One region of the Paenibacillus sp. FSL K6-3182 genome, then DNA from elsewhere that is predicted to be linked to it. Evidence: predicted binding sites of a transcription regulator. Region 1 holds the regulator's gene; the other holds the start of a gene.
What was found. The regulator LexA, encoded in region 1, represses DNA repair genes until DNA is damaged. The targets are predictions, from matches to a motif close to CGAACATATGTTCG.
Positions count from the first base shown of each region.

Region 1 (6,277 bases):
TGCTGCGCCCTGGGGATGAGCTCCTGTACGTTACGGGAAGACCTTACGATACACTGCATAAAGTTATCGGGAAGCCTGGAGACGGCATGGGCTCCTTGCAGGATTGGGGCGTGAAATATTCTGAGGTAGCGCTCCTTGAGGATGGTGGATTGGACTGGGCTCAAATTGAGCAAGCGATCTCGGAAAAAACGAAGGTCATCGGTATTCAGCGCTCGCGTGGTTACGATTGGAGAGCTTCATTTACCGTTTCGGAGATTGAAACTATCGTAAATAGGGTAAAAGCAATAAAGCCGGACCTGATTGTTTTTGTGGACAATTGTTATGGTGAATTTACAGAGCTGCTCGAGCCTACTCAAGTTGGAGTAGATTTGATGGCAGGCTCGCTTATCAAAAACCCAGGCGGGGGCTTAGCTGAAACGGGGGGCTATATTGCCGGGAAAGCTTTTGCCGTCGAAGCTGCTGCTTACCGCTTGACTGCTCCGGGCATCGGCGGCGAGGTAGGCGCAATGTTAGGCACGCTTCGCTCCATGTTCCAAGGTTTATTTTTAGCCCCTCATTTAGTCGGACAAGCGATCAAAGGAAGTGTGCTTGCTGCTGCTTTATTTGAAGAGCTTGGGTTCGAAACAAAACCGAGATGGAATGAGCCGCGTACAGATCTCATCCAAGCGGTTCGTTTTGGACAAGCTGATCATTTAATCGCTTTTGTTCAAGGGATACAGCAGGCAGCTGCTGTTGATTCGCATGTGGTTCCCGAGCCTTGGGACATGCCTGGATATGAGAATGCTGTCATTATGGCGGCAGGAACGTTCATTCAAGGAGGCAGTTTAGAGCTATCAGCTGATGCTCCAATACGCGAACCTTACATTGCATATATGCAGGGTGGACTGACGTATGCTCACGCTAAATATGGTGTTTTAACCGCATTATATCGCCTTGTAGACAGTGGTTTAATTGTGATTAAACCTTACATAACTTGACACATTTGCGTTGTAACGGTTAGAATGAACATATAAAAGAGCGACTGGAAGGTTGATGCGACATGGCTGATGATATTCGCAGAAATATGGCCTTATTTCCCATCGGCATCGTTATGAAGCTGACGGATTTAACAGCCCGCCAAATCCGTTATTACGAGCAGCATGAACTAATCGTTCCTGCAAGAACAGCAGGCAATCAGCGGTTATTTTCATTTAATGACGTAGAACGGCTTTTGGAAATTAAATCGTTAATTGAGAAGGGCGTTAATATCGCCGGCATTAAGCAAGTAATGAATCCTGTATCCAAGGAATCTGATGATGCGACAATTGTCAGTGAGCAATCGGAAGTGAAGCGCCGTGAGCTATCCGATCAGCAGCTTCACCGACTGCTTAAACAGCAATTGCTGGAGAAAAGACCTGGACAAGCTTCGCTAATTCAAGGACAATTGACTCGTTTCTTAAATAAGCGCTAATTTAACATGATAACTATTGCTTCGCAAACTAAGGAGATGATTCTGTGAGTTACACTAAAGACGATATTAGACGTATAGCACAGGAACAAAATGTTCGATTTATTCGTTTGCAATTTACGGATTTGCTCGGAACAATTAAAAATGTTGAAATTCCTGTAAGCCAGCTTGAAAAAGCGTTGGATAACAAAATGATGTTCGATGGTTCTTCTATCGAAGGTTATGTACGTATTGAAGAATCAGATATGTATCTGTATCCTGATCTTGATACATGGGTTGTATTTCCATGGGTAACTCAAGATCGTGTTGCTCGCTTGATCTGTGATATTTACATGCCAGACGGAACGCCATTCGCTGGAGATCCGCGCGGTATTTTGAAACGTGCACTGAAGGAAGCAGAAGATCTAGGATACACAGCAATGAACGTTGGTCCAGAACCGGAATTTTTCTTGTTCAAAACCGATGAGCGCGGCGAACCTACGACTGAGCTTAATGACCAAGGCGGTTATTTCGACTTAGCGCCTATGGATATGGGTGAAAACTGTCGCCGTGAAATCGTTTTGACACTTGAAGAAATGGGCTTCGAAATTGAAGCATCCCATCATGAAGTGGCACCAGGCCAGCACGAGATTGACTTTAAATATGCCGACGCGATTAAAGCGGCTGACCAAATTCAAACATTTAAGCTAGTCGTAAAAACAGTTGCTCGCGAGCATGGGTTGCATGCTTCATTTATGCCTAAACCGTTGTTTGGCGTGAATGGTTCGGGTATGCACTGTCACCAATCGTTGTTTAAAGGCGATACAAACGTGTTTTACGATGAGAAGGACAAACTTGGCCTAAGTACTGCTGCTCGTCATTACATGGCAGGAATTCTGCTTCATGCGCGTGCAATGGCTGCGATTACGAATCCTACAATTAACTCCTATAAACGTCTAGTGCCTGGTTATGAAGCGCCTTGTTATGTAGCATGGTCTGCAAGCAACCGCTCGCCAATGATCCGTATTCCTGCTTCGCGCGGTCTTAGCACACGTGTAGAAGTACGGAATCCAGATCCGGCTGCTAACCCGTATTTGGCACTTGCTGTAATGCTCAGAGCTGGTCTTGACGGCATTCAAAACAAGCTACCTTTACCAGCACCAACAGATCGGAACATCTATATCATGACAGAGGAAGAGCGTCAGGATGCAGGCATCCCGAGCTTACCGCTTGATTTGAAAGAAGCACTGGACGAAATGCTCAGAAGCGACATCATCTGCGATGCGCTGGGTGATCATGCTCTTGCTCATTTCTACGAACTTAAAGAAATCGAGTGGGATATGTACCGCACACAAGTTCACCAATGGGAACGCGATCAGTACTTGACACTTTACTAAAATTCAAAAACCTCAACGCTGCTGGCGTTGAGGTTTTTTTTACATTCAGTTATACAGCTGAAATAAAGCCTGATGAAGTGAAGGCGCAGACATTTGTTAATCACATGTCGATAAGTAGCCTATATAGTCGCTCAGCAGCGTCTATGATGCGCTGATTACGGTTTTAGAGAAGATCAAATATATTTAAAGCAATGGACTCAATACGCTCCTAAAGGAAAGTATACAGGTCTAAGAGCTACGGTCTAGTGCTTGTATGTCGATGAAATATATGCGTCATTAGTAAAATAAACCTTTATAGGATCAGTCCAACACATGGATAATGTGTTTGTGGCTGGTCTTATTTAGGTTGAATAGAGCCAGTACCACATAGAGTTAGTACTATTCGGGTGGTTATATTGTTGTTATATTCATAATAGCTAATCAACCCAAGCTAATAAACGAAATCGTGACATATATTTTAAACTCAAAAACGACCTAACTATAACTTGGATAATCAACGATAAATGAGGTGAGCAGCTTGACAGAAACTAGAATAGATGAAGAAACCAATAGCAGTATTTATGTGTTGCTTACGGACACGGGCACATGGTTTACTCGGTTGATCAAATTATTTACTGGTGCACCCTATAATCACGCTTCACTTGCAATGGATATAAATCTGAAGAATATATACAGCTTTGGGCGTAAACGTGCGAACAACCCGTTAATCGCTGGCTTTGTCAAAGAAAACGTCTATACTGGAACCTTTCGATATTTCCCAAATACGCGCTGTGTTCTTCTAAAGATTGCTTTATCAGAAAAACAACATGCCGCATTGCTTCAATACATTCGTGAGTTTGAAAAAAATAAAGAAAATTACCGATACAATTTAATCGGATTGTTAGGAGTACTACTTGAGCTTAATATCGAGCCACCAGATTCATATTTTTGCTCCCAGTTTGTTGCTGAAGCCATGCGGAGCAGTGGTATAAACTTGTGGGAACGACCATCCGCGCAAGTTACACCTCATGATTTTCTTAAACATGAGCAAATGCAAATCGTATATGAAGGATTACTTTATGATTATCCGAAACTTGACCGCAAGAAGCTAATACGAATTTCTAATATAAGAACAACAGCCGTACTGTTAAGAAAACGTGTAATTTAACATCTCTCCATTTAAAAATCAAATTAATGGTTGGAAGGAGTATGAAAAGCAAAAAGAAGATCCATCAAATGGATCTTCTTTTGTTAATATGAAGAATGGCTCAAATACGAATTAATATCCGAAGCCAAAGCCGCCGCAACTGCAAGCAATGATCACCAGTAGAATGAATAATACTAAGATGATTCCTAAGCTTGAGAAAGCTCCACCCACGTAACCGGACATTTTTCAATGCACCTCCTTACGAGTTGAATACACAGTATGTTATGCGTGATAAATTCATAGTGATTGGGTGTTTGTCATTAGCTGATGAATTCATGATTTCGTAACTGTGAACGATAAGATCGCTGGCTTTGCATTAACCAAAAAAGTAACTGAATATGACAGACACTATAATTTACTTGCACATTTTTTTATTATGCGAAAATATAGAAGATCTGGTGTTGGCAAACAAGCAGCTACGCTAGTTATACAAAAGCATAGCGGAGAGTGGGAGCTGTATCAGCTTGAACGTAATGTTCCCGCACAACAATTTTGGACCCATGTCATTGGAGAGCTCTAAAATCAGAATTTTGATGAAAGGCATGAGAATGGCAGACGTTACCAAACCTTTAAGCAAGATCGTTAACATAATAGCCAAAGAAAAGGCTGAATCAACATCGTTGATTCAGCCTTTTCTTTATGTACATATTAATTGGTATTAATGAATATCACGGAAAAGTCCAATGACTTTACCTAGAATCGTTACATTTTGAAGTAATATAGGCTGCATTGTGGAATTTTCCGGCTGCAAACGAATATGATTTTTCTCTTTGTAAAATGTTTTGACTGTTGCTTCGTCGTCCTCAGTCATTGCAACTACGATCTCACCATTGTTTGCCGTTTGCTGTTGACGAACAATAACATAATCCCCGTCATGAATACCTGCTTCAATCATACTCTCGCCCATGACATTCAATATAAAAACACTGCTGTCACCAACAAAATGGGAAGGAAGCGGGAAATATTCTTCAATATTTTCTGTAGCAGTAATCGGCACACCAGCGGTAACTTTACCAACAATAGGTACTCTAGCTACGGAAAGCGGGATAATGCCATCAGAGCCTTCTTGATCCAAAATTTCAATAGCACGCGGTTTAGTAGGATCTCGGCGTATTAAACCTTTTTTCTCTAGACGGTCCAAATGACCGTGAACGGTTGAACTGGACAACAATCCAACAGCTTCGCCGATTTCTCGAACGGAGGGTGGATAGCCTTTCTCCCGAACTTCATTCTTAATAAATTCAAGAATTGAATGTTGTCGGTTAGAAATCTTCGACACTGCAATCACTCCATTAGTAGGTTTGCAAAAAATTATAACATAGAACTCGAGTTCGTACAAACATAAGTTCTTAAGTACAGAGGTTCGTATTTTTTCGTTGACACCAAACGTCTGTTCGTGTATTCTAAAAACAGAACAAACGTTTGGGGTGTTGATAAATGATAACCAGTCCAAGTTTTTATAGAACCATTCATAAACAAGATACGAACAAAGCAACAAAGGTCAACCGCTTGATTAGGCATTTCATAAAGCGTCATACTGTTAAGCTCGTCGTTTGCACTGCTGTGTTTTTTTTATTATTTACGAGCTTCCTACTTATGGGAACATACGCTTCGAGTATTACTCCCGAAGCCGCTTCCGCGGAAGAACAAATTATTAGGGTGCAATCAGGCGATACACTCTGGAATATTGCAAAACAAGTTTCAGATGGCAGCCATGATATCAGATATATCGTATATTTGATTAAAGATCGGAATGATCTGCAATCAACAGTTATAAAGCCAGGACAGAAGTTAATTATTCCTAGCATTTAGCTTGATTTTCCATTACAATTCAATAGTTCATACAAAAAATTACTTTCTTTTAAAGTAGATGCAGGCCAATCTACTTCTTTAGAAAGTTTTTTTATGTTTACTGCAGGGTTAACCCTTGGTTTAGCCGTCTATTAAAGGGGACTGAAAGGAGATGCTATTTTGTTACGAGTTGAAGAGTTATCCCACTCATTTATGAATGGGCATGAAACGACCACTGTACTGCAGAAAATAAGCTTTCACGTACATAAGGGAGAAATGATTGCGTTGTTAGGGAGCTCCGGTTCCGGTAAATCTACTTTACTGAACTTAATGGCTGGCTTAATGAAGCCTACAGAAGGCCAAATCTTTATCGCGGACCATAATATTGTAACGATGAATGAAAACCGCTTGGCAGAGTTTAGACGGAAGCATATCGGATTTATTTTTCAAGCGTATGAGTTGATAGCCAACTTGACG
Region 1 covers NZ_CP150265.1:3,887,082-3,893,358, reverse strand. The annotation lists gene MHH56_RS17085 (methionine gamma-lyase family protein) at 1-977, shown strand, start outside; gene MHH56_RS17080 (MerR family transcriptional regulator) at 1,040-1,450, shown strand; gene glnA (type I glutamate--ammonia ligase) at 1,495-2,823, shown strand; gene MHH56_RS17070 (hypothetical protein) at 3,341-3,970, shown strand; gene MHH56_RS17065 (sporulation protein YjcZ) at 4,082-4,192, opposite strand; gene MHH56_RS17060 (GNAT family N-acetyltransferase) at 4,299-4,529, shown strand; gene lexA (transcriptional repressor LexA) at 4,668-5,288, opposite strand; gene MHH56_RS17050 (LysM peptidoglycan-binding domain-containing protein) at 5,447-5,821, shown strand; gene MHH56_RS17045 (ABC transporter ATP-binding protein) at 5,981-6,277, shown strand, end outside.

Region 2 (6,277 bases), 490 kb from region 1:
CGCATTACACTAGCCAGAATATTTTTGGTGCCGGTTATTATGTTTTTTCTGCTTATTAAAGTGGATTTGGGGTCGTTCACGATTTCTGACTTCTCCATTACATACAATCAAATTGCAGCGGCACTCATTTTTATTGTGGCAGCAAGTACAGACGGTCTAGATGGTTATATTGCAAGGAAAAACAAAATTGTAACTAACCTCGGCAAGCTGCTTGACCCTTTGGCGGATAAGCTTCTCGTGGCGGCAGTGCTCATTTCACTTGTTGAAATGGATAAACTTAATGCGCTGATTGCCATTGTTATTATCAGTAGAGAGTTTGCTGTTACAGGACTTCGTCAAATCGCACTTTTAGAGGGTTCTGTTATGGCTGCCAGCACTTGGGGGAAATGGAAGACGGCGATTCAAATTACGATGATTATCGCTCTCCTTATTAATAATTTCCCATTCAATTTTATTGATTTTCCATTCGATGTTATTGCAAGCTGGGTAGCAGCTGCTATTACGGTTTACTCAGGCATTGATTATTTCTTGAAAAACAAACATCTGATTCCGGTAGAATAATGGTAAAGCATCTTTCCGTCAAAAAGGGGAGATGCTTTTGCTTATATGGCTATAATTACTCATACATTTGAATATGAAGGAGAACTTGAATCATGAAAGCAGAAATTATTGCAGTCGGGACAGAGCTGCTGCTCGGGCAAATTGTTAACACGAATGCCCAATACTTATCGCAGAAGCTTGCAGAGTTGGGTGTAGACGTCTATTTTCAGACTGTAGTTGGGGATAATTCTGCTCGCCTGAGGCAAGCCATTGAGATCGGCAGAAGCCGAGCGGATTTGCTTGTTTTTACTGGCGGACTCGGACCAACACAAGATGATCTTACAAAAGATGTATTAGCTGATTATTTGAACCGTGAGCTGAGTATTCATGAGCCGTCTATGTCAGCAATTGAGCAGATGTTCAGCTCGCGCGGCATTCATATGGTGGAGAGCAATCGTCGTCAGGCTTTGATGATCGATGGCGGGGTTCCGTTGGAAAATACTACAGGCTTAGCTGTTGGCAACGGTTTGTCTGTTGATGGAACACTTTATTTGCTGCTGCCGGGACCGCCGCGTGAAATGAAGCCGATGATGGAAGATGCCGGTGAACGGTGGCTGCGTTCGATGATGGGAGAGGCCAATCCGCTTTATTCTCGCATTTTAAAGTTTGCGGGGATAGGTGAATCCAACCTCGAAGCTAAGCTTCTGGATCTGATTGATGGGCAGCTTGATCCTACGATCGCACCATATGCAAAGGAAGGCGAGGTTTCGATACGCGTATCGACCAAAGCGAGCTCTTCCATTGAGGCTGATCTGAAAATCGATAAAAGTGTGCAGCAGATTAAGGAGCGGGTAGGCGAATATTTGTATGCAGAGCAGGATATCCCTCTGGAGGAGGAGGTTATACACCTGCTGAGAGCCTCAAGACGCAAGCTGGCGAGCGCGGAAAGCATTAGTGGGGGTTTGCTTGCCGAGCTAATTACAAACGTTCCTGGAAGCAGTGGAGAGTACGTAGGAGGGGTTGTCACCTACACCAATATAATGAAGCATCATTTGCTCAGCATTCCGATGACTCAGCTTGAAGGCGAAGGGGCTCCTGGAGCGATTAGCGATTCGACTGCCGCTTTAATGGCAGAGCGGGTTCGAGAACTCTCCGATGCTGATTTTGGCGTTTCTTTGACAGGAGTTGCTGGTCCAGCACAATCAGAAGGCAAGCCAGTGGGGCTTGTCTATGTAGGAATTGCCGAGCGCGGCAAACCGACCGCTGTTCATACGCTGAATTTGAGTGGCGGCAGAGGCATGATCAGAATGAGAGCAGTAAAGTCTGCTTTGTATCGTTTGTGGCTTGCGCTGCAAGCACGGTAATTTTGCTGATTAGGAATGGCAGATGCATGTTTGGCAAATGGATGATTGCCATAAATAATGTTTGTCAATTGACGGTTTGACCGTTATAATAAAGCTTAGTTATCGGAAGAACCGTAGCGAAGATTACCTTTGCTGCGGTTTTTTTATGTCCATTTAAGGGGGCGAAGCGAAAAGGCGAATGTATGTTCGAAAAAATGCTTGTCAACCTGCCGGAAAAAAGGTATCATAAAATTATAAATAAAGAAGGATGTGAGTTTCTTGTCGGATCGTCGCGCTGCACTAGAAATGGCTTTGCGTCAAATTGAGAAACAATTTGGTAAAGGCTCCATCATGAAATTGGGAGAATCCACACACATGCAAGTTGAGACCGTGCCTAGCGGTTCGCTTGCTCTAGATATTGCTTTGGGAATAGGCGGATTACCGCGTGGACGGGTTATCGAAATATATGGACCAGAATCTTCTGGTAAAACGACAGTAGCTCTTCACGCGATTGCTGAGGTTCAAAAAATTGGCGGACAAGCTGCCTTTATCGATGCCGAGCATGCGCTTGACCCGCTTTATGCAAGCAAGCTTGGTGTAAATATTGATGAGCTATTGCTTTCGCAGCCTGATACAGGCGAACAAGCTTTGGAAATTGCCGAAGCTCTTGTAAGAAGCGGCGCGGTAGATATTATCGTTATTGACTCCGTTGCGGCACTCGTACCGAAAGCTGAAATCGAAGGCGATATGGGTGATTCTCACGTAGGTCTTCAAGCTCGTCTGATGTCTCAGGCTTTGAGAAAGCTATCGGGAGCAATTAGCAAATCGAAAACAATTGCGATCTTTATTAACCAATTGCGTGAGAAAGTCGGCGTTATGTTCGGTAACCCCGAGACAACACCAGGCGGACGCGCATTGAAATTCTACTCGAGCGTACGTCTTGACGTTCGTCGTATTGAGACGCTAAAGCAAGGCAATGACATGATAGGTAACCGTACTCGTATTAAGGTTGTTAAGAACAAGGTTGCTCCACCGTTTAAGCAAGCTGAGGTGGACATCATGTACGGCGAAGGTATTTCCAGAGAAGGTACGCTTGTTGATATCGGTGTTGAGATGGATATCGTTCAGAAGAGCGGAGCATGGTTCTCTTACAATGGCGAGCGTCTGGGCCAAGGTCGTGAGAATGCGAAGCAGTATTTGAAAGATCACAAGGATGTTGCCGAAGTTATTGAAAAGCAAATTCGCGATGCGAGCAACTTGTCTGCAGCAGCAACTCAGGCTAATTTCAAACCTGATGAAGACGATGAAGAGTTCGAAGATCTAGAATAAATTGTCCGGCAATTATACGTGTTGATGCTTCGCCGTCCTGTTAGGGACGGCGAAGCTGTGTTTAGAGAGGATGTACCGTATGACCCAAAGGCATTCAAGAACCGAAGAAGAATGGATGATATTATCCGTTAAGCAAGACAAAAAAGAACGGAAATTATACCATCTCTTTGCCGAGTCAGAGAAAGCTATACTGTCCGTGCATGAAGATATATTGATTCGTTATCGATTGACCAAGGGACAACTTGTAACCGAAGCTCAGGCCGATGAAATACGAATGGAAGATGAGCGCTATCGGGGATATATAATGGCTATCGCTTATTTGGGAGCTAGACCGCGAACGAGAAAGCAGATTGAGCAATATTTGAATCGCAAGTTTTTTGAAGCTGACAATATTCAGTATGCCCTTGACCGTTTAGAAAGAGAGCATATTGTGGATGATGAACAATATGCACGCCAATTTGCGACCAGCCGACTTAAGAATCGCTTAAAGGGTCGACGGTTCATTCAACAAGAGCTGCAACAGCGAGGCGTGTCGAAAGAAGCCGCAGCAGAAGCAATCGGTTCACTGGACCAGAAAGTGGAATTAGCATCTGCTAAGAAGGCTGCGGAGAAGAAATGGCGATCTTTAAAAGGCGAACCATTTGAGAAAAAACGTAAGCTTATGGGGTATTTAATGCGCAGCGGCTTTCCGGGAGATATCGTGAAAGACGTGATAAAGTCGATCGATCTGGATGGGGAAGAAGACTCATTCGAGGAAGATGATGGGCTTTTGCTTGACAATTGATTTTACGAAAAGATAAAATGAGGTTGTATTCCTTCATTATTGAATCAATTTTCCTTCCAAAAGTTGATTCAATACGATTATTTTCGTCAAATTAGTAAATGTTTAAACGGTTTGAAGCCGGTTGAAAACCTAATATCATCCCAAGCAGTGCCTTGGTGTATGCAACAAGGAGGTGAACAAGATGCCTAATGAGATCATTTGGATCTTGATCTGTCTCTTTGTTGGCGCAATATTCTTTGGGATTGGTTATTTTATTCGAAAGTCGATTGCCGAGGCCAAAATTTCAAGTGCTGAGCAGGCTGCTATTGTAATCGTAGAAAATGCGAAAAAAGAAGCGGAAGCTCAGAAGAAAGAAACTGTGCTAGAGGCAAAAGATGAAGTCCACAAACTTCGTTCCGAAGCCGAGAGAGACATTCGTGAACGTCGCAACGAGGCTCAACGTCAGGAAAGACGTTTGCTCCAAAAAGAGGAGTCGCTGGATAAAAAGTTAGAAGCGCTAGAACGCAAAGAAGAAACTGTAGCCAACAAAGAAAAACGGATCGAAGAAACGCAAGAGCAGATCGACTCCATTTACAAGCAACAGTTAAGTGAATTGGAACGTATATCGAGTCTGACAACGGAAGATGCGAAATCGATCATTTTATCCAATGTTGAACAGGAAGTACGACATGAGACAGCACAGATGATTAAAGAGATCGAGCAGCAAGCGAAAGAAGAGGCCGATAAGAAAGCCCGTGATATTATATCACTAGCTATTCAGCGCTGTGCGGCAGATCATGTGGCTGAGACGACGGTTTCCGTCGTAACCTTGCCTAATGAAGAAATGAAAGGCCGTATTATTGGGCGTGAAGGCCGTAATATCCGTGCTTTGGAAACATTGACTGGTATCGATCTTATTATCGACGATACACCGGAAGCGGTCATTTTATCTGGTTTCGACCCGATAAGACGCGAAATTGCCCGCACTTCTTTGGAAAAGCTTGTGGCTGACGGTCGTATCCATCCTGCCCGCATTGAAGAAATGGTTGAAAAATCTCGTAAAGAAGTGGATGAGCGTATCCGTGAATACGGTGAGCAAGCTACTTTCGAGGTTGGCGTTCATAGCTTGCATCCGGATTTAATCAAGATTTTAGGTCGATTGAAATATCGGACAAGTTATGGTCAAAACGTGCTGAAGCACTCAATGGAGGTCGCTTACTTGACTGGATTGATGGCAGCAGAGCTTGGTCAAGATGTTACGCTCGCAAGGCGTGCAGGCTTGCTGCATGATATCGGTAAAGCGCTTGACCACGAAGTTGAAGGATCACACGTTGAGATCGGCGTTGAGCTCGCTAAGAAATACAAGGAGCATCCTGTCGTTATTAACAGTATTGCCTCCCATCACGGTGATACGGAAGCCACTTCCGTTATCGCGATGCTCGTAGGAGCAGCAGATGCTTTGTCCGCTGCACGCCCAGGAGCTCGTCGTGAAACGCTTGAAACGTATATCAAACGTTTGGAGAAGCTTGAAGACATTTCCGAATCGTTTGAAGGCGTTGAAAAATCATACGCGATCCAAGCTGGCCGCGAAGTGCGCGTCATGGTGCAGCCAGAGAAAATCGATGATACAGAAGCATTCCGACTCGCTCGTGATATTACGAAAAAAATCGAGAGCGAACTTGATTATCCGGGACATATTAAAGTTACGGTTATTCGTGAGACACGCGCGGTTGAATATGCAAAGTAAGTAAACAAAAAAATATAAGCTTTTCAGAAAAGTGGCTGCTAGTTAGCCACTTTTCTGTTTGCAGGCGTACAAAAAAGGAAGTGTAATGAATGAACGTATTATTTATCGGTGATATTGTAGGCAATGTAGGAAGAAGTGCGTTAAAGCGAGTACTGCCAGCACTTAAAAGTAAATATAACCCTCATATTATTATTGCGAATGGCGAGAATGCCGCTGCTGGTCGTGGGATTACAGCAACCATTGCTAAGGAATTTTTCGAATGGGGAATCCATGGCATAACGATGGGCAACCATACGTGGGATAATAAAGATATTTTTGAATGGATCGACGACGAGCCGCGCTTGGTTCGCCCAGCAAATTATGCAGAAGGCGCTCCTGGACAAGGCATGGCTTTTATTAAGGCTGGCGGAAAGCAGCTCGCTATTATTAACTTGCAAGGCCGCACCTTTTTACCGCCAATCGATTGTCCATTCCGCAAAGCAGACGAATTGATCGAAGAGGCAAAAGAGCAAACGAACAATATCCTTGTTGATTTTCATGCGGAAGCAACCTCGG
Region 2 covers NZ_CP150265.1:3,399,704-3,405,980, forward strand. The annotation lists gene pgsA (CDP-diacylglycerol--glycerol-3-phosphate 3-phosphatidyltransferase) at 1-561, shown strand, start outside; gene MHH56_RS14790 (competence/damage-inducible protein A) at 654-1,904, shown strand; gene recA (recombinase RecA) at 2,163-3,212, shown strand; gene MHH56_RS14800 (RecX family transcriptional regulator) at 3,292-3,996, shown strand; gene rny (ribonuclease Y) at 4,178-5,722, shown strand; gene MHH56_RS14810 (TIGR00282 family metallophosphoesterase) at 5,812-6,277, shown strand, end outside.
Region 2: recA (recombinase RecA) is a predicted target of LexA. The motif match lies at 2,080-2,093, and genes of this name have one in related genera.